DNA from 2 places in the Mesorhizobium sp. M0001 genome. Region 2 is predicted to be linked to the other one. Evidence: riboswitches for the same ligand, from Rfam matches in the RefSeq annotation. Region 2 holds a riboswitch; the other holds the start of a gene.
The links. Region 2 has a riboswitch for thiamine pyrophosphate ahead of thiB (thiamine ABC transporter substrate binding subunit). Riboswitches for the same ligand answer to the same signal wherever they lie in the genome.

Region 1 (11,221 bases), on a different contig from region 2:
GGCGTAGACCGCTTTGAGATCGGCGCCGGCAGCCCGCTGGGTAAACAGGCCGACGCCGGCAATGCCGAAATCGGCGATGCGGTTGGCGACCAGCGTGCCGGCGCCAGTATCGCCATAGGGCAGGATCTCAACATCGAGCCCGGCCTCGTTGTAGAATCCTTTGTCGCGGGCAACGAACAGGCCGACATGGTTGGTGTTGACCGTCCAGTCGAGCGCGACGGTGATTTTTTGCGCAGCCGCATGAGCGCGCGAGGCCAGCGGCAATCCGGCGGCCAGCGTCAGCAGCAAAGCCTGCCGGCGTGTGAATTCGGTCATGAAAAACTCCTTTGAGCGGTCTGCGGAAACAAGCCCCGGTCAGTCCCGGGATTGAGCAGCGTGTCGAGGATGTCGGCTTCGAGCGCGGCGGCCTGGCGCGCGGCATCGCTGCCGGTGGTGCGCGGGCGCGGCAGCGGCACGGCAATCTCGCCGATGATGCGGGCCGGCCGCGCCGACATCAGATAGATTCGATCGGAGAGGTAGACGGCTTCGCGCACGTCATGGGTGATCAGCAGCGCGGTCCAGCGGTGGCGCTGCCACATGCCTTCCAGCCAGCGCTGCATACCCGCGCGGGTCAGTGCATCCAGCGCGCCAAAGGGCTCGTCGAGCAGCAGCATGTCGCGCTGCTGCACCACGGTGCGCAAAAGGGCGGCGCGCTGGCGCATGCCGCCGGAAAGCTCGGCCGGCCAGGCGCGCTCGAAACCGGCAAGGCCGAACTCAGCGAACAATGGCGCAACGGACGCGCGCGCCTCGCGGCGCTTCATGCCCTGCACCTCCAGCCCCAGCGTCACATTGTCGATGACGCGTCGCCACGGCATCAGCGCGTCGCGCTGCGGCATGAAGGCGAAGGGGCTGCCCTGCAATGGTGCGCCGTCGAAGCGCATGTCGCCCTCGCCTTTCAGCGCGCCGGTCAGCAACTGGAACAGCGTCGACTTGCCGGCGCCGGAAGGGCCGAGGATGGAGACGAACTCGCCGGCCGCGACATGAAGCGAAATGCCGGCGAGCACCTCAAGCGCGCCGAAGTTCTTCCTGATGTCCCGGAGTTCGAGCCGCGTCATTGACGGTTCTCTTCTGCAGCTTCAACCTTGCCGTCGCGGCTTTCGCTCCCTGCATTCTCCCAAGGCATGGCGAAGCGCTGGACGAGCACCGCAATGGCGAACAAGACAAGCGTGAGCGCGGCGCTGACGGCGACCGCGGCGAGCACCAGATCGGGCCGAAAGTTGTTCTTGGCATTGAGCATGTAGATGCCCAGCCCCTTCGCCGCCCCCGCATATTCGGCGAAGATCGCGCCGACGACGGCGTAGGTGATGGAGATGCGCAGCCCGGCGAAGAAATAGGGCAGCGCCGAAGGCAGGCGCGCCAGCCAGAAGATGCGCCAGCGCCCTGCCCCCATGGTGGCGAGCATCTGCGAAATCGCCTTGCTGGTCGCGGCAAAACCCTCGACCAGCGCCACCATCATCGGGAAGAAGGTAACGAGCGCCACAAGCAAGATTTTTGGCATCAGCCCGAAGCCGAACCACAGCACGATGAGCGGCGCAATCGCGACCAGCGGCAAGGTCTGGCTGACGATCAGCAGCGGAAACAGCGCGCGGCGCAGCGGGGCCAAGAAATCGACCAGCGCCGAAAGCACGAAGGCAGCGACCAACGAGCAGGCGAAGCCGGCTGATGTGGCGCGGATGGTGGGCAGCGTGTTGTCGGCAAGGGCAGCGCGATGCTCCCAGGCCTGCTGCAGCACGCGCGACGGCGCCGGCAGCATGGTGGGCGCAGCGCCACCATAGCGGGCGTAGAGCTCCCACGCCGCGAGGAGCAGGGCGGAGGCGCAGGCGGCGGGGATGGTCTTGGCGATGGCTGCGGCTAATCTCCCCCCTCGAGGGGGAGATGTCGCCGAAGGCGACAGAGGGGGTCGTCTCGCATAGAGCGCCCACGCCTTGCCGATGCGAAAAGGACGTCGGCGCTCCACGCGCTGGGACCCCCTCTGGCCTGCCGGCCATCTCCTGCTCGAGGGGGGAGATTCGTGGGCATCGCGGTCTTCGCCAATCGCCAATGGCTCCCCTCCTCTTTGTGCTGAGGGGTCAGAGGCATCTCCTCCACGCAATGGGTCAGATAAACCAGCCACGGCAATATCCTCAAGGAACGACGCTTGAGCCGCGGCTCAGACGGCGCTCGGGCTGTTCGCCGAGATCGTGATGTCGAGGGTGACGTGGCCGGCGCCGGGGCCGAAGCGGCAGAAGGCCTCGTTGAGCGTGGCAAACACCGCACCGGCATCGCCACGCAATTTGGTGCAGAAGTTCTTTGAGCGCTCAAAGACGCCGGACTGTTTCAGGAAATCGATGCAGCCGTAGATCTCGTCCATATGGTCGCCCGTGCCCATAACGTAGAGCGAGAACTGCGCCGCCACCGGCTGGCCGGTCGACGGCGTGGCCTGGACAGCGCGGATCGCGGCGATCTTGCGCTCGTCCAGCGGAATGGCGGGGCCGCCGGTCTCGTCGGAGCGGCAGATCGGATCGTCGGGCTCGCCCGGACAGCCGCGCGAGACCGCCGCCGAAAGCACACAGTGCTTGCCGCTTTTGGCCGCCGCGACGAACAGGTCGCGCATGGCGGGAAACAGCACCTCGGGCGGCCCGACCATAAGGGTCGAGATGTCATCGGTTTCGATCCGCAGCCGGTCGCGCCAGGGATCGAGCGCGCCGAGCGCGCCGAGGATGACGCCGACGAAATCGTCGGTCATGGGATAAAGGGAAATCTGTGCGCCTGAAAACATCGCCCGCCTCGCTCCGCTGGTATTATCCAGATCAGCTTTAGGGTCCGAAGGCTTGCCGCCCTCATCTCAGCCCCGACGATACGGAGCACCCCTGTGGATGGGCGGGTTAAAGCACCGTTCGCGGCATTGGGGAAGCCGTTTGTTGAGGCACTGCGGGAAAGTGTTTTGGGCCAGACGTGCCGGGCGCCCGGGCGTTAACAGACGACTCGTCAGTTCGTTGCGTTATCGTCCCAACCGTACGAAATTGGCTTGACGCTCGTTCGTACATAAAGTACGATCTCTCTTTTCGCAGAGAGGAATGTCCTTGAGCACAGCGAACCATGTTGCTTTCGCCGATCTCTCTCGTCCTTTGCTGTCACCCCCGTCGTTGCCGCCGCCTTTATTGCCGCCGCCGTTGTTGCCCTTGTCATTCGATCAGTGCCAACGCCTCGCCGGGGCCTGGCGAATGGCCAGCCAGGACATCGCCGACGACATCCGCTTCATCCGCCAATATTTGAAAGTCGTTGCCGAGAAGGACGAGAGGCTGTCGACCGGCACCCTTGTTCACAGCCGCGCCTATGTCGAGGCCTGCGCCGGCTGGCTGCCACAGACTGTAACGCGCTATCTGCGCCACCTGCGCCAGATCACCGAATGCGAACTGGCCATGACAGCTGCCGGGATTCGCTTTGCGCTGTCGAGTTATGCCTGGGAGGCATGAGGGGCGGCTGTCGCCAAACACAAGGAATTGCGCTGCCCGTCGCAGGCGCAATTCGTCAGGTTGAGAGGCTCGGGCGCGCCTGAACGGCGGGCGCCAAGGATGGCCCGGCCAGCGAATTCCGGCCTTGCTTTATTTCGACTGGCCTTATTTCTGGCCTTATTTCGATTTGGCTTTGCCGGACTTTGCGGCGGCAGGCTTCGCGGCCTTTGGCTTGGCGGCTGCCTTGGCGGGCTTGGCGTCAGCTTTCTTCGCCGCCTTTTTGGGCTTGGCGACCGCGCCATCGACTTCAGCCGTGGCCTGCTCCCAGTGTTCCTGATGCGCGCCTTCAGGCCGGCCGGCCTTTTCCCAGATCTCGTGCGCGCGCTGGCGAATGCGGTCCTGTTTGTCGTCCGTCACTTAAGCCTCCGTGGTTGGGTCCGGTCGGTTGGTCCAGATTCCACGAAAACATTAGCCGAAAATTCGGCCGGCGTCTTGAGTGACGAGACATCTCAGCGCGGGTCGGAAATCACCGCAACGCCGAGCAGCGCCGCTTTCTTGACGATCAGCCCCGCGAGGTCGGCATCCGAACGATCGGTGCCGGTGCGCTCCCGCAGGAGCGCGATCGCTTCCTTCATCGATAACAGCGCCGTGTTGCGCTCGGCCAGCAACTTGTCGCAACACGCCGCAACATTGGCGGAGTTCGGGGTCTCGACATGCGGCAACATGGCAATTCTCCTTTCATCATGTTCGTCATTCGGCCCTGCCGCCCTTTTGGGAAGAACGACAGGGCCGTATCACCGATGAATGGTTAGGTTGTCGAGCGTTACTCGACCACCTCGACAATCCTGCGCGTGCTGGGGTCGACCAACACGGTATGGTTGTCGACGACGGCGTATCTGTACTGAACGTCGGGAACCTCCTGCAGCTCGACAGTGTCAGGCAAGGCAGTGCCGACATTCAATTCGACGCCGAGCAGATTGACCGAGGCAAGCGGATGTTTCTTTACGTACTGGTGCACGACCGTGCGCTGTTCCGGGGTGATGATCACCTGCTGCTGTGCCGGCTGCGTGACGATCACCTCGTCGGCGGCGGCAATGCCGATACCAGCGATCATGGCGAGCCCGGCGACGGCGGGAATAAGGATGGTTTTCATCTTCGTCTCCTGTCGTTGTTGGCGAGCTCCGCCGTGTTCCCGCATGAGGCGAAAACAGCGCAGATCGAGGTGGCGGGCTCCTGGAGGCAAACGCAGCCGGTACGGTCTTGTTCCGCAAGCGGAGACTAAATTGATCGGCTTCCCGGTCATGCCAGCAGAACCCGCACCCGCAAGATTCGCATTGAAGCACAATCCCTCAGGAGACCTTCGACATGGATGATGCACGGCTCCAATTCCGGTGGCGATTGCGGCCGGCGCCGGCATTGATCCGGTGACCGCGTCGCCCGGCCAAGACCGGAACCGACCGCCTTCGTGCCACGCCGTGAAGTTTCAAGCAAAAGGTCATTGCTTCGGCGGCTGCGCAGGCACCTCGCCAGGCTTGATCACCGGCGTCTTGCCCTGATCCGGCGGCGGCTGCGTCATACCCTGGTCACCACTGGGCGGCGGCTGCAGCACGCCGCCGCAGGGACCGAGCGTGCTGGTCGATTCGCCGCCGCCATTGGCGACCGGCGGCTTCTGACCATCGTCCTGAGGCTGCGCCTGGCAAGGCGCGGCAGGGCCGTGCTGGTCGCCATTGTCCTGCGCAGCCGCCGGGTCGGCCAGCGCCAGGAGCAGCACGCATGGGATGAGGGGGAAAGTCTTCATGGTCCAGCTCCTCTGGATTCATCTCCTTGGCAAAGCAGACTAGTCCTTGGCAAAGCAGACTGGCGGCAATTGGTTCCACGGAGATGGAGTGGTTGCCGGAACCTGACAGCCGGAAGTGAGTTCCACCTTCTCGACGCAAAGCCGCCCGGAGGAGGCAATCATGGAAGAACGAAACAGAAAACCCAATGACGGGGTCGAGGCGCCACCGAGCAAAAACGATGCCCGCGACAGGATCGCCAATGACGAGGTGGAAGCGCCGACGCCGCGCCGGCAGGATTGGGATGCGCTGCGTGGCGCAACGGTCCTGCCCGACGGAGCAGATGAGGAAAGCCTGCCGGACACCACCGGTGTCGAGAAGGAAGGCGAATTGCCCGAGGAGGATGACGACAACCCTACCAGGACAGTGACGATGCCTTGCCCGACGACGCCGAGGAAGCCGCCATTGGTCACGACCTGGCGAGGCGCGGCGGCCCGTTCGACGACGTGTAAGGCAGCGACCGCGGACTTTCGAGAGGTTTCCCGGGACGTCCACGCCGTCACCAGTTGGACCAAGGATGAGCTGAAGGCGATGCCGGAGCATCGGGATATTTCGAAGGATCCGGCTGGCCGGATCCTTCGTTTAAGCCGCCTTGGCGGTTTGGCTTAGCCCTTGTGGTCAAGGGCTGGACGGCGACAATCTCGGCACCTTCGACAGCCGAGAAGCACGAACGCGAAGCCCAATATTTCAAGCGCCGTCGAGGCCGCTCGCCTGAAATCTTCAAAGTGCGCAAGAAATCCCCGCCGCGGGCTGTGCAGACACGCTCCGGCATCGCGGCGCTGCGAACCGGGCCATCGACCGCCGGCACTTGGGTGCCGACGGGCTCTGACCTTCAATTCGACCCGGGATCGCCGAGCGCCTCGGTGACGAAGGACGCCGCGATCAGGTCGTCGGCGTCGAGGCGTAGGGAGCCTTCGACACCTCCCATGATGGCTGCGACCTTCTGGAAGGTCTGCATCTCGTGTTCAGTAACGCTGGCGTCTCGCATCCTGGCTTTCAGATCGGCGATGCGTCGGCCCAGGGAGGCCGACGTTCCGATTTCTCTGTTCGACATGGTGTCCTGCTCCTCCCCCAACCCATGCTGTGGACGTACTCAAGGCTGCCTATATATAAGGCAGCGCGAATACAGTCGCCGCAACGCGCGATATCTGGGAAGGTTCCGGCGCCAAATAGTCACGAAATAATACGTGGTGGGACTCGGGTATGTTAAGCGCCGACGCGGCGATAGACACCGCAGCAAGCGGCTGCGGCAATCGGCCTGGCCAACCCGTGTCGCGGGTCGCGAACGCGGGTCGGACTTTGATCGCCGCGCGCGAACAGTCAGCGAGAGGCCGGAACCACGCCGGACACCGAGCGCGCCGTTTCGGGCGAAAACACCACGAAAGCAAAAACCAGAACGGCAGCGGCGATAATGAGCGAGCCGCCGGCGACGATCGGTTCAAGCGCCGGGTTTCCCTGCAGCATCACATACAGCGCCGGCAGCATGATCACCAAGCCGAGAGTGTAGAGCCCGTAGTGGATCATGGCGACGCGACGCGCCGCCTTTTGCGGATTGAGCGCGTAGTAGCCGCCGAAGATGGCGCTCGTCACCCAACCGAGCAGATTGATATGCGCGTGCGCCGGAAAAGCGGCGTGGTCACCCGAGATCGCCATCTGCAGGCCGGCCGCAATCCCCAACATCAGGAACAAGATGGCAGTTTTGAAAAAGAGTTCTGAAACCCTCGGCATGTCATTTCTCCCCCTATGCGGTCTGCGACCGCTTGCGACCTGGAGAATACACCCACGCGCAGAACTTTTCCACGCCCCGGTTATGGGGCCATGCCTGCACAGCTTTTTGCACGCTGTTCGACTTTTCTGGCTGCCACAACCCGGCGCCGCCGCTACGGCGTCAGCAAGATGTCGGCGCCCGCTCGCTCGTCGAACACCACCGCGCAGCCGCGCCCCAGCGCCACTGCCGACAGCGCGTTGGCCACCGTCTCGTCCGGCGATACGAAATCACCGGTCAGCACTCGCAACTCCTCCACCGCCCTGGCCATTGACACGCAGTGCCCGGCAACGCGATCGCTCGTGCAGGCGTCAATGACGCTGACGAGGTCGATCATCTCGAACTGGCCCATACCGGCCTCCACAAAACAGCGTCCCGTCGCGGATATGAACGCCGAGGCGAGAGACAATGTTCCGCAGGTCCGATGCCCAGGCGGAGCACTCGACAGCCCGACCTGGAACGGGCCGGCCGGCGACAACCACTTCGCTTGACAATAGGCCCTGTTTGTTCTCTATTTGTTCGGCAAAAACGCCTCTCACAACAGACGCGGCTAATGCTGCAACGCCGCAAAGGGAACGGTCGGGATGGAGCCCACCATCCTGCATGCGGATCTCGACGCCTTCTACGCCTCGGTCGAGCAGCTGCTCGACCCGGCGCTCAGGGGCAAGCCGATCGCCGTCGGCGGCGGCGTCGTGCTTGCCGCTTCCTACGAAGCCAGGGTTTTCGGCGTGCGCGGCGGCATGCCCGGACGACGCGCGCGCGAGCTTTGCCCCGGACTGATCTTCGTCGGCGGCCATTTCGCCGACTATCAGCGGCTGGGCGACGCCGCCATCAAGGTGCTCGACGATTTCACGCCGCTGGTCGAGCGGATTTCCATCGATGAAGCCTTTGCCGATGTGGCCGGCTGCACGCATCTGTTCGGACCGCCGGCCGAGATCGCCGCCACGGTGCGTCGGCGCGTCCGGGCAGAGCTCGGCCTGCCGATCTCGATCGGCGTGGCGCGCACCAAGCATCTGGCCAAGATCGCCTCGCAGGTGGCCAAGCCCGACGGCCTGGTGGTGGTGATGTGGGGCGTCGGCCCGGCGACCAGAGCGCGGCTGGCCGAGATCGGCATCGAGACCATCGGCCAGTTGGCAAAGACGCATAGCGGGGCGCTGCGAAGGTTGCTCGGGCCCGCCGCCGGCGAAAAGCTGGCGTCGCTGGCATGGAACCGCGACCCGCGAAAGCTCGAAACCCACAGGCCGTCGCATTCCGCCGGCGCGCAGTCGGCGCTTGGCAGACGGCCGGCGCGTATCTTCGGACCCGTCCTGCTGCATCTGGCAGACCGGGTCGCCAGCCGGCTCAGGGCGAAATCACGGCCCGGACGCACGGTGACGGTGCGCGTGCGTTTCGCCGATCTGCACGCTGTCACACGCTCGCTGACGCTCGAGCAACCGATTTCGGCAACCGCGATGCTGGCCGAAATCGCCGGGGAGCTGGTGCGCGGCGTGGTGGCAGCCAACCCTCGGGAGAAGATCATCTCGCTGCTGGCGATCTCGGTGTCGCAGCTGGAAGAAAGTGCCGAGCTGCAGTTGGAGCTGCCGCTCGGGCTTGCCGATGAAAAGCAGCGGCCCGGCAGCAGGCAAGGCCTGGCGCGCTTTGGCGCCGACCGCGCCATCGACAAGATCCGCCAGCGCTTTGGCAGAGAGGCTGTCGGCTATGGCGCCGTGGCGCTGGAAGCCCGGCGCTCGGTTCCCGATGCCTTCCGCGAACTGGCGGAAAAGGAGCTTTGAGCACCGCCGCGACGGCCAGGCCAATGCTTACGCCGCACCCGAAGATAGTGCTGCATTTCCGGTCTGCCTGAGCAGGCCGACCAGCCAGGCCAAGCCCGCATCCATCAGCGCAACCTTCGGCACGATGCTGTTGATGTTGAAGTGGCCGAGCCGGATGGGCGCATCAACGCCGACGACACCGAAACGGCCGCCATACATGGCGAGGAACCGGCGCGGATAGGCCGATATCAGATCAGTCTGAGCAAGCACGGCCAGTCCGAACATAAAGTTGGGGACAGTCAGCGCGACGCGACGCGACAGGCCGCGTTCAGCCAGCACCCTGTCGACAAACCCGTTCGGATCGCCATTGTTCGAGACGACCATATGCTGCACGCTGCAATAGGCGTCGAGGCACGGATCGCCGGCGAAGCGGTGGCCGGCGCGCATGGCGACGACGAAATCCTCCTCATAGAGCTTGTCGACGGTGAAGCGTGCCGGCAGGCCGTCGAACGGAATCACCGCGACATCCATGGCGCGCGCTTCGAGTTCGGCGACACAGTCGCTCCAGGCAGTAGTGGGCGACGGTTCACCTTGGCGCGGCAGCAGTTGCCGGATGCCGATGTCGATGCCGGGGGCCAAAAAGCGGATCTGGTCGAGCAGCGGCGGCAGGAGCACGGACGATACCGCATCCGGCGCACCGATGGTGAAGCGGCGCGTCGAGCGGGCCGGATCGAACGGCTCGGCGCTGGCGATCACCCGGCGCACCCGCGCCAGGATCTCGGCCACCGGTTCGGCAAGCTCCGTTGCCCGGTCGGTGGGCACGACGCCGCGCGGCGTCTTCAGGAACAACGGATCGCCAAGCAGCTTGCGCAGCCGGCCAAGGCCATGGCTGACCGCCGAGGCCGACAGGTTTAGCCGCTCCGCCGAGCGACCGACATGCCGCTCCTCCATGATGGCTTGGAACAAGACCAGCAAATTGAGATCGGCGCGCGCCAGGTCAATTTTGTTCAGCATATTCCTGAAATCATATCACTGGATTCAGCAGAGTAAAGTTGCGAATGCCTTCTTCGACGCGAAGACGGTGGTGCCGGTTTCGTCGGCACTCATTCAGAGAGGAGCAAATCCATGCCAAACTTTCCCAATTCGGTTCTGGTCACCGGCGCCTCCGGCGCCCAAGGGTCGGCCATTGTCAGCGCTTGCCGCGCCGCCGGCGCCACGGTGCGTGTCCTGTTACGCAAGGGCTCGCCCGATCCGTTCGGCGATGGGGTCAACATCGTGCGCGGTGATCTCGCCGACCCCGGCCGACTGGCCCTCGCCTGCCTCGGCGTTGATGCGGTGGCGCTGACCTTGCCGGTCGGTGCAAGCCCTGAAGAGATCCTGCGCTACGGCCGCAACATTGCGGATGCGGCGCAGCAAGGCGGCGTCAAGCTTCTGGTGTTCAACACCAGCGGCCATGTGTCGGGCCATTCCGGCACGGCGGTGATGGACGCCAAGGCCGAACTCATCGACTACATCAAGACGTTCGGCCCGCCATCTATCGTCCTCAAGCCGACGCTGGCCATGAGCAATATCGCGGCGCCCTGGAGCGCGCCGGCGATCATGCATCAGGGCGTCCTCGCCTATCCGCTGCCGGCCAACTTCCAGACCTCCTGGATCTCCTGGCAGGATATGGCGGCCTACGTGGTCGAAGCGCTGCGGCATCCGGAGCTTGCCGGTGCCAGCTTCGACATTGGCGGGCCGCAGGCGCTGACCGGACCGGAGATGGCCGTCATCCTGTCAGGCATTGTCGGCCGCGAAGTCAGCTATTATCCTGTGCCGCTGGCGGACTTCGCCGCCGCGCTCGAAACCATGCTCGGCAAGGACGCCGCCGAACAGACTGCCGCCAGCTATGCCTGGATCCACAACCAGAAGCAGACCGTGCTTGCCGTCGATCTCGGCCAGACGACCCGTCTGCTGCCGTTGAAGCCGACCTCATTCGCCGAATGGGCAAGAGCGCTGGACTGGGCGGCACTGGCCGGCGATGCGAAGGCGGCCTGACAATGGACGCCATCGCAACCGTCGAACCGGGCGGCCTCGCAGCCCGGAAGAATGTGCCGGATGCCGCTGCCGCCGTGGTGGGCTTCTGGTGGCAGGCAGGACCTGCCGCGTGGTTCGCCAAGGATGCGGCCTTCGACCGCGAGTTTCGCGATCGCTTCCTGCGGCTGCATGAGGCCGCAGCGCGCGGCGACTGCGATGGCTGGATGGCGACGCCCTACGGGGCGCTGGCGCTGATCCTGCTGCTCGACCAGTTCCCGCGCAACGCCTTTCGCGACACGCCGCGCATGTATGCCAGCGACGCGAAGGCCCGCGCGATCGCTACTGAGGCGATCGATGCCGGGTTCCAGCGGATGGTCGATC
Region 2 (11,221 bases):
GCGGCGCCAAGGCCGACAATGAGGAAGCCGAGCAGGAAGAAGCTGCCTGATCGCTTTCACCGTCGAAATCATGAAAAACCCGGCCTTGTGCCGGGTTTTTGTTTTTACCCCCTTGTGGGGTTCCAAGGACGGGCGGGACCCGTGGCTCGCCCAGGCAGGGTCGCTGCGAAGCAGCGAGGATGGGGACGACCCCAGACCGCACCCGGACCTTCCGTCCGACCTCCCCACAAGGGGGAGGTAGAAGGCTCAGCCGCCGGCTTCCTTCTCCGCCTCCTGCTTCAGCGTCGCAATAAAACGCTTCGTCCGTTCACGCTCCGGATTGCTGAACACCACGGTGGACGGCCCCTTCTCGACGACGACGCCAGCATCGAGGAACACCACCTCCTGCGCGATCTTGGAGGCAAGGCGAAGGTCGTGCGTGGCCATCACCATGGTGGTGCCTTCGCTGGCGAGTTTTCCGAGCACGTCGACCACTTCCTGCGCCAGTTCCGGATCGAGCGCCGAGGTCGGCTCGTCGCAAAGCAGCACTTTCGGCGACGGCGCCAGGGCGCGGGCGATCGCCACACGCTGCTGCTGGCCGCCCGACAGCGTTGCCGGCCAATCGTCCGCCTTGTGCGCCATGCCGACCTTCTCGAGCAGCGCCAGTGCCCGCTCGCGCGCCTTTGCCGTCGGCCATTTCAGCACCGTCACCAGGCCTTCCATGACGTTCTCGATCGCGGTGCGATGCGGGAACAGCTGGAAATTCTGGAACACCATGCCGGTCTGCAGCCGCAGGCGCTGGATGTCGCGGCTGGGGATCTTGACGCCGGGACGGAATTCCAGCGTCTCGTCGCCGATGCGCACCATGCCCGAGGTCGGGATCTCCAACAGGTTGATGCAGCGCAGCAGTGTGCTCTTGCCGCCGCCGGAGGGGCCGACGAGCGCGGTGACGTTGCCTTCGGCAATGGTGACCGTCACGCCCTTCAGCACCAGATTGTCGCCGAAGCGCTTTTCGATGTCGGTGAGGCCGATCATGAGCGCGCCTCCAGGAAGCCGCCATAACGGTTGAGCCGCTCCTCCAGCCGCGTCTGCAAGGCCGAAAGCACCGAGCTCATCGCCAGATAAAGGATCGCCGCCTCGACATAGAGGATCAGCGGCTCATAGGTGGTGGCGACGATGCGCTGCGCCGCCTGGAACATCTCCGGCACAGTGATGGCGGCGGCGAGCGACGTATCCTTGACCAGCGAGATGAAGGTGTTTGACAGCGGCGGCACGGCGACGCGGCCGGCTTGCGGCAGGATGGTGCGCCGCATCGCCTGGCTCCAGGTCATGCCGATCGAATAGGCCGCCTCCCACTGGCCCTTCGGCACCGAGCCGATCACGGCGCGGATAATTTCCGAACTGTAGGCGCCTATGTTGAGGGTGAATCCAATCAGCGCCGCCGGAAAAGCATCCAGCAATATGCCGACCGAAGGCAGGCCGTAAAAGATCAGGAACAGCTGCACCAGAAGCGGCGTGCCGCGAAAGATCCAGACATAGAAGCGGACCACGGCAACCAGAGGCTTGGGACCGAACAGCCGCACCAGGGCGACAACCAGGCCGACGAACAGGCCGAGTGCGAACGACAGCAATGTCAGCGGTACGGTGAAGATCAACGCCGCCCACAGCAGTGTCGGCAACGAGTCCAGCATCAGGTGTAGCCAGTGCGGCACGAACGGCTCCTCCTTCACAGACCGCCGCGGTGACGGCAGTGCGATTGTGTGCTTCTCATATCATGCGAAAAACGGCGAGCCGTCAAAGACGGCCCGCCGCTATTTGTCATTGCCGGCAAACCGCCGGGAGATGGTCTTTACTGCGAGACATCCTGGCCGAAATAAGTGTCGGCGATCTTCTTGTAGGTGCCGTCGGCCTTGATGTCGGCCAGCGCCTTGTTGATCGCCGCGACCAGCTCCGGATCACCCTTGCGCACGATGACGCCGGAATAGTCGGCGTTCTCTTCCTGCGCGGCGATCTTCACATTGGCGTCCGGCTTGTGCTTCTTGAAGTCGAGGAAAGACAGGCTGTCATTGATGGTGGCGTCGGCGCGGCCGGTGAGCAGCAGTTGGATCGACTGGTCGAAGCCGTCGGTGCCGACGAGTTCGGCGCCGTTGGTCTCGGCGAGCTTGCCGAAATTCGATGTCAACGACTGTGCCGACTTCTTGCCCTTGAGGTCGGCGAAGGTCTTGATGTCGGTGTTGTCGCCGCGCACGATCAGCACGGCCTTGGAGGCGATGTAAGGATCGGAGAAATCGTACTTGGCCTTGCGCGCGTCGGTGATGCCGACCTCGTTGATCACGGCGTCGTAGCGGTTGGCGTCGAGGCCGGCGATCAGCCCGTCCCATTTGCCTTCGAGGAACTCGACCTTGACGCCGAGCTTGTCGCCGATCGCCTTGGCGATCTCGACGTCGAAGCCGACCAGCGCGCCGGAAGCATCATGATAGGTGAAGGGCGCATAGGTGCCTTCGGTGCCGACTTTGAGGGTGCCGGCCTGCTTGATCTGGTCAAGATTGGCGCCGGCATGGCCTGATGTAACAGCCAGAACCTGAAGCGTTCCGGCGACGATGAGCGACTTGAGCCATTTCATTTCTGTGTGATCCCGTCCTTGGCCGGTGTCCGGCGCTTGTGAGAGCCGGAAACTGACAGATACAGCGCAGCAAAATAAGGAACCAGATTTCAAAAAAACGACGATCCAGAAATCAGATTCTCAAAGCAGCTCGGATCGGTGCCAATAGTCCCGATCTGCGGTGTCGATGCGCCCTGTCGGACCGCACAAAACAACCGCCATCGGCGGCGGAACCAATCCCCGGTGTGGCACGTTCATGGCTTGTTGTAGGGCGCCGCGTTTCCATTTCAAGAACCCTTGGCTGCGCTAGGCCCGAAGCAATTCCAGGAAAGTGGGAAAGCGGTTTCCCTCGGAATTGCGTCAAACAGAGATAACGGCCGCCAGGCCGTCCGAAAATGTCCGGGAGCAGGAGCGCGGCATGATCGAAGACACGGCAGGACGGACCATGGTCCGCACGGCAATGAAAGCCCCTTACCTCGAGCGCGATGAGGAACATGTTCTCGCCTTGCGCTGGAAGGAAGACCAGGATCAGCAGGCGCTGCATCAGATTACCGTCGCCCATATGCGGCTGGTCATCTCCATGGCTTCGAAATTCCGACATTACGGCCTGCCGCTCGGCGATCTGGTCCAGGAGGGCCATGTCGGGCTGCTGGAAGCAGCCGCGCGTTTCGAGCCGGAGCGCGAGGTGCGCTTCTCGACCTATGCGACATGGTGGATCCGCGCTTCGATGCAGGACTACATCCTGCGCAACTGGTCGATCGTTCGCGGCGGCACCTCTTCGGCGCAAAAGGCGCTGTTCTTCAACCTGCGGCGCCTGCGCGCCCGTCTTGCCAACGGCGCCGAGCCGATCTCTAACGCCACGCTCTACCGCGAAGTCTCGGTAGCCCTCGGCGTCTCCGAGGCCGATGTCGAGAAGATGGATTCCAGGCTTTCAGCACCTGACTCTTCGCTCAACGCACCCCTCGCCGATGAGGCCGGTACCACCGAGCGGATGGACTTCCTGATTTCGGACGATCCATTGCCTGACGAGGTCGCCGGCGACACCATCGACGTCGAACGGCGCCTGATGTGGCTGAAGACGGCGCTCCGCGCGCTCAATGCCCGCGAACTCAGGATCATCGAGGAGCGTCGGCTGACCGACGAAGGTGCGACGCTTGAGGCGCTCGGCGAGACGCTCGGCATTTCCAAGGAGCGTGTCCGCCAGATCGAGGCCCGCGCCATGGAAAAGCTCAAGCTCGCGCTGGTCAAGCAGAACCCCGAATTCATGGCAGCGTGAGATTGCCAGGAACAGGGGTACCGCCCCGAGTTATCTCAGAAAAGTTATCTCAGAAAAAAGCACTACGAAGGCTGGGGTTTCTGACGAAGACCGGCGCTATCTGTCCGTGACGATCTTGACCTTGTCGCCGGCCGAAACCGAGGCGCCCGGCGACATCGCGTTGAGCACGCGGAACAGATCGAGCTTGCGGTCGACGCCGACCATCTGCGCCGAAAGTGTGCCCATCGTCTGCCCGGCCTGTACCGTGACGACGCGGATATGCAGCGGCTTCAGTGCCGCTTTCTCGGCGGGGCTGAGCACGCGGAACGAACCGCTGACCGAGCGTGCCACCGGATCGAGTGTCGTGCTGGCCGAGGGGGCCGCTGTCAAAAGCCGGTAGACTTGGCCGCCGGCGCGGATCACCGCAATGTCGAACTGCCAGCCATCGGCGCCGGCGTGCGCTGTCGCCGCCTCGTTGCCGTCGATCGTCTCCTGGCGCACACTGGTCTCGTCGAGACCAGCCACCCAGCCGCTTCTGATGTAGTCGGTCAGCGCACGATCCTTGTCGATCGACACACCGTCGAAGCGGATCGCCATGTCGCCGGGACCGGTCGCCGTCACCGCCGCCGCCGAATTGTCGATGATGAAGCCGTCGGGCACCGTGAACGAAACGCCGAGGCCCGGATGCAGGAAGGTCTGGCCGCGCACATAGCCCTCTTCCGGCGTGTCGCCATAGAGCAGGCCGTCTATCCCGGCCAGGAAGGAATCGCGGTCGCGGGTGCCGATGCCCGGCGCGCCGAACTGGCGGGCGTGGCGCTGCGCCAGATCAATTCGCTGCGGCGTGTTGGGGTGCGTAGCCAGGAAGTCGAGGCTGGCGTCGGTGGCGCCGCTGATCGAGCGGAAATCGGTATAGGCCGACATCGACTGCAGGAAACGCCCGGCGGCATAGGGATCGTAACCCGCCTCGCCGATCGATTTGATGCCGATCGCGTCTGCCTCCAGCTCCTGGTTGCGCGAGAACTGCGCCAGCCTCAGCTTGCCGCGGATCAATGCCTGCTTGGCGGTCGGACTGTCGCCCAGCACATCGGAGACCACCTTGGTCGCCAGGCCTTCCTCGGCCTCGAGCTGCTGTCGCTGCAGACCGTGATTGGCGGTGACGTGGCCCATCTCATGCGCGATGACGGCGGCGAGTTCGGCCGAATCATTGGCCAGCGCCAGCAGGCCGCGGGTGACGTAGAGATAGCCGCCCGGCAGCGCGAAAGCGTTGACGTTTGGCGAATTGAGGATGGTGATGCGATAGGTCTGGGTCGGATTGGCCGACACCACGGTCAGGCTGCCGACAACCTTGGCCACCATGCGCTCGAGCTTGGGATCGGAATATTCGCCGCCATAGGTGGCAAGGATGCGCGGATGCTGTGCCTTCGCCAGTTCGGCAAGCTTGCTGTTGGCGGCGACATTGTCGACCGTGATCGGCTTGTCGGAAGGCTGGAAGCCAGATTCCTGCACTTCGGGAGGCGTGAACATCTGGCAGCTGGCCAGCGCCACGGCAAGGCCGGCCAGCGCGAGGAAGCGCACCAGCGGTCTGCGTTTCAAAGTGTCAGTGCCGGTCGGCAGCACGGCGTTCCTTCAGCTCTCGGCGCATGATTTGGACCGGGGTCCGTGCCAGCGAAAAATCGGTTTTCGTTGGCAATCCTGCACACATCAAAAAACCTACAGCGTTTACGCATCCGGCCGGATGCGGCGCTGTAGGGGGCAAATCACGGCTCGTGCCGGACCAGTACTAAGCGGACCTAGCCACATCAGCTGGACCATGGCAAGCAAGCGCCACATCACCTGTAGCCGGTTTGGTCGTAAATTATGTCCGCTTCCGGGCAATATCGCGTGATCCGCCCGAACTTGCGCCGATATAGCGCCGAAACGCTTCAGGGCCAGTGCCGTCGAAAAAATCGGCGGCAGGTCCCGTCGCGACAACCCTGCCATTGTCCAGAAAAACCATCTGCTCGCCGATACGGCGAGCGTCTTCCGGCTGATGCGTGACGAACAGCACCGTCATCGCCCGCTCGGCATGAACGCCGGCCACCAGGTCGAGCATGTCGTCGCGCAGTGCTGGCCCGAGCGAAGCGAACGGCTCGTCGAGCAGCAGCACTGGCCGGTCGCGCACCAGAACGCGGGCGAGCGCTACGCGCTGCCTTTCGCCGCCGGAGAGTTCGCGCGGCAGGCGCATCTCCTTGCCGGCCAGGCCGACGCGGTCAAGCGCCTCGGCGATTGCGGCGCGATCGGCGTCGGTCAGGTTGAGCGATGGCGAGCGGCCGAGCCCGACATTCTTCTCCACCGAGAGATGAGCAAACAGATTGTTTTCCTGGAATACCATCGACACCGGCCGCGCCGAAGGCGGCTCGGCGCCGACATCGGCGCCGCCGATCAGCACACGACCGGACTCCGGCGTCTCGAAACCAGCCACCAGATTGAGCAAGGTCGATTTGCCCGAACCACTTGCCCCCATGATGGCGGTGATCTTAGATGTATGGAATTCGACATCGAACAGGAATGACGTTTCGCCATAGCTGAACGAGACCGTGTCCAGCCGGACAGTCGTGCCTTTCTCCACAGCGGACGTCACGATCTCTCTCCCCGTCCCAGCCAGTCTGCCGCGACCACCAATGCAAGGCAGACCGCCCCGAGCAGCAAAGCCAGCCCGGCAGCATCGGCCGTGCGATAGCTGCCCATGCGCGCCAGCAGGAGATAGGGCAAGGTCTGCACCGAATCGCTGCCGAACAGCGCGATGACGCCGAGATCGCCGAGCGACAGTGCCATGGCGAAGGCAAAGCCGGTGGCCAGCGGCCGCCGGAGCGATGGCCAGTCGACCAGAAGCAGCCGGTTCCAGCCCGCAATGCCGAGCTGCGCGCACAGCTTTTCATGGCGCTCGCTCGCCGCATCATAGGCCGGGCGCATCGCGCGGATGGCAAAGGGCATCGCCATCACCGCATTGACGGTGACGACCATGACCGGCGCGATGGCAAAGACATCGCTGACCGTGCGCAGCAGGAGAAACCAGCCGGCGCCGATGACGATGGGCGGCACGACGAGGACGAAGCCGGCGCCGGTGTCGGTGGCATGTTCGAGCAATGAACGGGCACTGGACCGGCGGCGCAGCGACAGTGCCCGCCGCGCCATGATCAGCGACAGTGCCAGCGCCACCGAAAGTAGCGCCGCCGAGAAGGCGAGACCGGCGCTGGTCAGCGTCGCCTGACGCACGGCACTCTCGCCCGCCAGCCGGCCGAGATCGGCGCCGAGGCCGGAGGCAACGGTGGCCGCCATCGGTCCGGCGACGAACAGCAAGGCGAGCACGATCAGGACGGCGTTGAACGCTGTTTCTGCTTTGCCGGCCAAGTGATAGCGGCGCGGCGCGACAGGCAAATTGGCGTCGCCGGTCACATTGGCGCCGAGCCGCGTCAGCGCCAGCATGACGGCGAAAGTCAGCGCGATCTGTAGCACCGTCAGCGTCACCGCTCGCGCCGGATCGAAGTCGAAACGCAGCGCCTGATAGATGGCGACTTCCAGCGTCGTCGCCGCCGGCCCGCCGCCGAGGATCAGGACGATGGTGAAGGAGGTGATGCAAAGCATGAAGACAAGCCCGGCGACGCCCGGCAGCGCGGCGCGCAGCACCGGCCACTCGATCAGCCGGAAGGCTGGCCTCGCCCCCATGCCGAGCTGGCTCGCCAGCCGCCATTGATCGGCCGGCACCGTTCCCAGCGCTTCGAGGAACAGCCGGGTGGCCAGCGGCAGGTTGAAGAAGACGTGGGCGACGAGGATGCCCGACAGCCCATAGATGTCGGGCCAGCTCTGGCCACCGATCGCGGCGAAATAACCGGCGCGGCCATAGAGCGCCAGTATTCCCAGCGCTCCGACAATTGCCGGCAAGGCAAGGGGCACAGTGAATAGCTGCAGGATGAAGCCGCGTCCGAAGAAGCGCGGATGCCGCGACAGCGCCCGGGCGACGAACAGCGCCGGTACGACGGAAAGCAGCATCGAGAGCGCAGCCTGCCAGAGCGTGAAGCGGACAACGCGCAGGAGATAGAGGTCAAAGGCGGACGCGGCGCCGGAAAGGTCGTGCGCGCCTTCGCGGATAAGGCCGGCGAAGGCGCCACCGATCAGCAGCGCGATTGCCGCAAGCGCGACAATGCCGGCCGTGATGCGGGGGTCAGAGCGTTGCACTCTTTACCGGGCGTCGCGTTCCTTCGCGCCCCCCTCTGTCCTGCCGGACATCTCCCCCACGAGGGGGGAGATTGGCGGTTTTAGCGCTCCGCTCATTCCTGCAGCTTCGGAGATTGGCGAAAGTCAACGTAAAGGCCAATCTCCCCCCTCGTGGGGGAGATGTCCGGCAGGACAGAGGGGGGCGCCGTAGGGCACTCATCTTTCGATCATACAGCCAAAGCTACTTGCTCATCACCGCCAGCCATTCATCCACCCAGGCCTTGCGATTTGCCGCGACCTCTTCCGGGCTGAACAGCAAGGTCTTCGCCGGCTTGACCAGCCTATCAAAAGCCGGATTGAGCGGCTTGTCGGTTTTCCCGGCCGGGAACATCCAGTTGGTCTCCGGAATGACATCCTGGAATTTCGGCCCGGTCATGAAGGCCAGGAACTTCGCCGCCAGCGGGCTCTTCGCGCCCGTGGTGGTGATGCCGGCGACCTCGACCTGCAGATACTCGCCCTCCTCGAACGACGCCGCCTGGAAGCGCCCGGTGTTCTCGGCCACCATGTGGTAGGCCGGCGACGTCGTATAGGAAAGCACCATCGGCGCCTCGCCCTTGGTGAACAGGCCGTAGGCCTCGCTCCAGCCCGGCGTCACCGTCAGCACTTTGCCCTTGAGTTTCGCCCAGGCTTCCGGCGCCTTGTCGCCATAGACCGACTTAACCCACAGCAGCAGGCCAAGGCCCGGCGTCGACGTCCTCGGATCCTGGATGACGATCTTGTCGGCGGCATCGCCCTCGACCAATTCCTTCAGGCTCTTCGGTGGGTTCTTCAGCTTCTCGGTGTCGTAGACGACGGCGAAATAGCCATAATCGTAGGGCACGAAAGTGTCGTCGCTCCAGCCGCCCGGCACGTTGTTTTCAGCCACCGCGCCATGTGGGACAAACAGGCCGGAAGCCTTGGCTTCCGCGGTGAGGTTGGTGTCGAGGCCAAGCACGATATCGGCTTTGGTCGACGCACCTTCGAGCTTGACGCGATTGAGCAGCGCGACGCCGTCGGCCACCGAGACGAAGTCGACGCTGCAGCCGCACTCGGCCTCGAATTCCTTCTTCACCTGGGGGCCTGGACCCCAGTCGGCAGTGAAACTCTCATAGGTATAGATCGTGAGTTTTTCCTGCGCGCACGCAGGGCTTGCCAGTAGCGAAACAGCAAGCCCAAGCGCTGGGACAAGACGGGACAAAAAAATGCGCATCGGCGCCTCCTTCATTCGTGTTGAAAGGAATTGAGGCGTCGGGCTGTCCGAAGCGTCTAATCCCTCCGCCGGTACAAACCGGATCAGGTTCAGCGGGTTGGCGAGACTGCCTCTCAGCCGGTCCGCGAAGATCGCGTCCGGCACCCCGTTAGAGCGTTTCGACACATAGGCCCGGCCAAGGTGCCACGCAAGTGGAAGTTTGCCCGAGCGTGATCCCGGAAAGTGGAATCCGTTTCCGGAAAAAGATCATGCTCCAACAAAGAGTGACGGTGCCGCTCGGCCTTCCGTTTCGTCGGCGGGGCTGGTAAGGGCCAGCGGATATGAGCACATTCACCATCCTGCTTGGCGGCGATCTCGTCCGCACGCCGCGGCTCGACCGCCAGGTCGCGGGCACGCGCGTCATCGCCGCCGACGCCGGCATCGATCATGCCCGCCTGCTCGGCGTGATGCCGGAGCTGTGGGTCGGCGATTTCGATTCCGTGCCGGCGGACCTGCCTGCCGATCTCGCCGCCGTGCCGCGGGAGGTGTTTCCTCCCGAAAAGGACAAGACCGATGGCGAACTGGCGATCGCGGCGGCATTGGAACGCGGCGCCACCAGCCTGGTGCTGGCCGGCGCTTTCGGCGGCAAGCGCGCCGACCACGCCTTCCTCCATCTGGCGCTCAGCCTGCGGCTGGCCGAGGCCGGCACAAAATTGCTGTTGACCAGCGGAGCGCAGGAAGGCGCCCCTCTGCTGCCTGGCAAGGCCGGCTTCGACTATGCCGACGGAACGCTGTTTTCGGTGCTCGGCTTTTCCGATCTTTCGGGCCTCACCGTGTCCGGCGCGAAGTGGCCGCTCGACCATGTCGAGGTCGTGTTCGGCTCGTCGCTGACCATCTCGAACGAGGTCAAGTCCAACACGACCGGGGGCGGCCTCGAAATCGCGCTCGGCCATGGCCGCGCGCTGCTGCTCGCCCACCCCTACCCCTTGCCTGAAAGCTGACATGGCCCCGCCCCTTCTCAACCTCGACGGCATAAGACTGACCTTTGGCGGCACGCCGCTGCTCGATGGCGCCGAACTGACGGCGTCCGCCGGTGACAAGATCGCGCTCGTCGGCCGCAACGGCTCCGGCAAGTCGACGCTCCTGAAGATTGCTGCTGGTCTGATCGAGCCGCAAGACGGCGAGGTCTTCCGCCAGCCTTCGGCAACGGTGCGCTATCTCCCGCAAATGCCCGACATGGACGGCTTTGCCAATGTGCGCGCCTATGTCGAGGCCGGGCTTGGGCCTGCCGACGATCCCTACCGCGCCACATATCTGATGGAGCATCTCGGCCTCGCCGGCACGGAGAACCCCAACGATCTCTCCGGCGGCGAGGCGCGCCGCGCAGCACTTGCCCGCGTCATGGCGCCCGAACCCGATATTCTGCTGCTTGATGAGCCGACGAACCATCTCGATTTGTCGGTCATCGAATGGCTGGAAGAAGAGCTTGTCCGGACGTCTTCGGCGCTGATCGTCATCTCGCACGACCGTCGCTTCCTCGAACGCGTCTCGCGCGCCACTGTCTGGCTCGACCGTGGCCAGACCCGCCGCCTCGACAAGGGCTTTGGCCATTTCGAGGAATGGCGCGACCTTGTGCTGGAAGAGGAAGAGCGCGAACAGCACAAGCTCGGCCGCCAGATCGTGCGCGAGGAGCATTGGCTGCGCTATGGCGTGACGGCTCGCCGCAAACGCAACATGCGCCGCCTGGGCGAACTGCAGACCATGCGCCAGCGTTTTCGCGGCCATCGCGGCGCCGAGGGCTCGGCGACCATGGTGGCCAGCGACGCCGCCGAATCCGGCAAGCTGGTGATCGAGGCCAAGAACATCGAGAAGAGTTTTGGCGACCTGACCGTGGTCAAGGGCTTCTCGACCCGCATCCAGCGCGGCGATCGCGTCGGCCTTGTCGGGCCGAACGGCGCCGGCA

Region 1: it holds a riboswitch for thiamine pyrophosphate, as region 2 does, so the genes downstream of both, NKK50_RS25855 (YkoF family thiamine/hydroxymethylpyrimidine-binding protein) here and thiB (thiamine ABC transporter substrate binding subunit) in region 2, are expected to answer to the same signal.

What each region holds. Positions count from the first base shown of each region.
Region 1 is NZ_JAMYVS010000012.1:21,159-32,379, reverse strand. Features, by position in the region: gene NKK50_RS25870 (ABC transporter substrate-binding protein) at 1-315, opposite strand, end outside; gene NKK50_RS25865 (ABC transporter ATP-binding protein) at 312-1,094, opposite strand; gene NKK50_RS25860 (ABC transporter permease) at 1,091-1,933, opposite strand; gene NKK50_RS25855 (YkoF family thiamine/hydroxymethylpyrimidine-binding protein) at 2,189-2,797, opposite strand; TPP riboswitch at 2,788-2,900, opposite strand; gene NKK50_RS25850 (hypothetical protein) at 3,102-3,494, shown strand; gene NKK50_RS25845 (DUF2934 domain-containing protein) at 3,651-3,890, opposite strand; gene NKK50_RS25840 (hypothetical protein) at 3,983-4,198, opposite strand; gene NKK50_RS25835 (DUF1236 domain-containing protein) at 4,297-4,626, opposite strand; gene NKK50_RS25830 (hypothetical protein) at 4,969-5,271, opposite strand; gene NKK50_RS31395 (hypothetical protein) at 5,387-5,917, shown strand; gene NKK50_RS25820 (hypothetical protein) at 6,141-6,362, opposite strand; gene NKK50_RS25815 (heme-copper oxidase family protein) at 6,629-7,036, opposite strand; gene NKK50_RS25810 (hypothetical protein) at 7,189-7,425, opposite strand; gene NKK50_RS25805 (Y-family DNA polymerase) at 7,658-8,845, shown strand; gene NKK50_RS25800 (LysR family transcriptional regulator) at 8,873-9,838, opposite strand; gene NKK50_RS25795 (SDR family oxidoreductase) at 9,950-10,861, shown strand; gene NKK50_RS25790 (DUF924 family protein) at 10,864-11,221, shown strand, end outside.
Region 2 is NZ_JAMYVS010000024.1:2,280-13,500, reverse strand. Features, by position in the region: gene NKK50_RS30230 (CarD family transcriptional regulator) at 1-50, shown strand, start outside; gene NKK50_RS30225 (amino acid ABC transporter ATP-binding protein) at 247-1,014, opposite strand; gene NKK50_RS30220 (amino acid ABC transporter permease) at 1,011-1,691, opposite strand; gene NKK50_RS30215 (amino acid ABC transporter substrate-binding protein) at 1,829-2,602, opposite strand; gene NKK50_RS30210 (RNA polymerase factor sigma-32) at 3,000-3,857, shown strand; gene NKK50_RS30205 (M48 family metalloprotease) at 3,954-5,360, opposite strand; gene thiQ (thiamine ABC transporter ATP-binding protein) at 5,692-6,456, opposite strand; gene thiP (thiamine/thiamine pyrophosphate ABC transporter permease) at 6,453-8,051, opposite strand; gene thiB (thiamine ABC transporter substrate binding subunit) at 8,272-9,279, opposite strand; TPP riboswitch at 9,323-9,437, opposite strand; gene NKK50_RS30185 (thiamine diphosphokinase) at 9,600-10,259, shown strand; gene NKK50_RS30180 (ABC-F family ATP-binding cassette domain-containing protein) at 10,261-11,221, shown strand, end outside.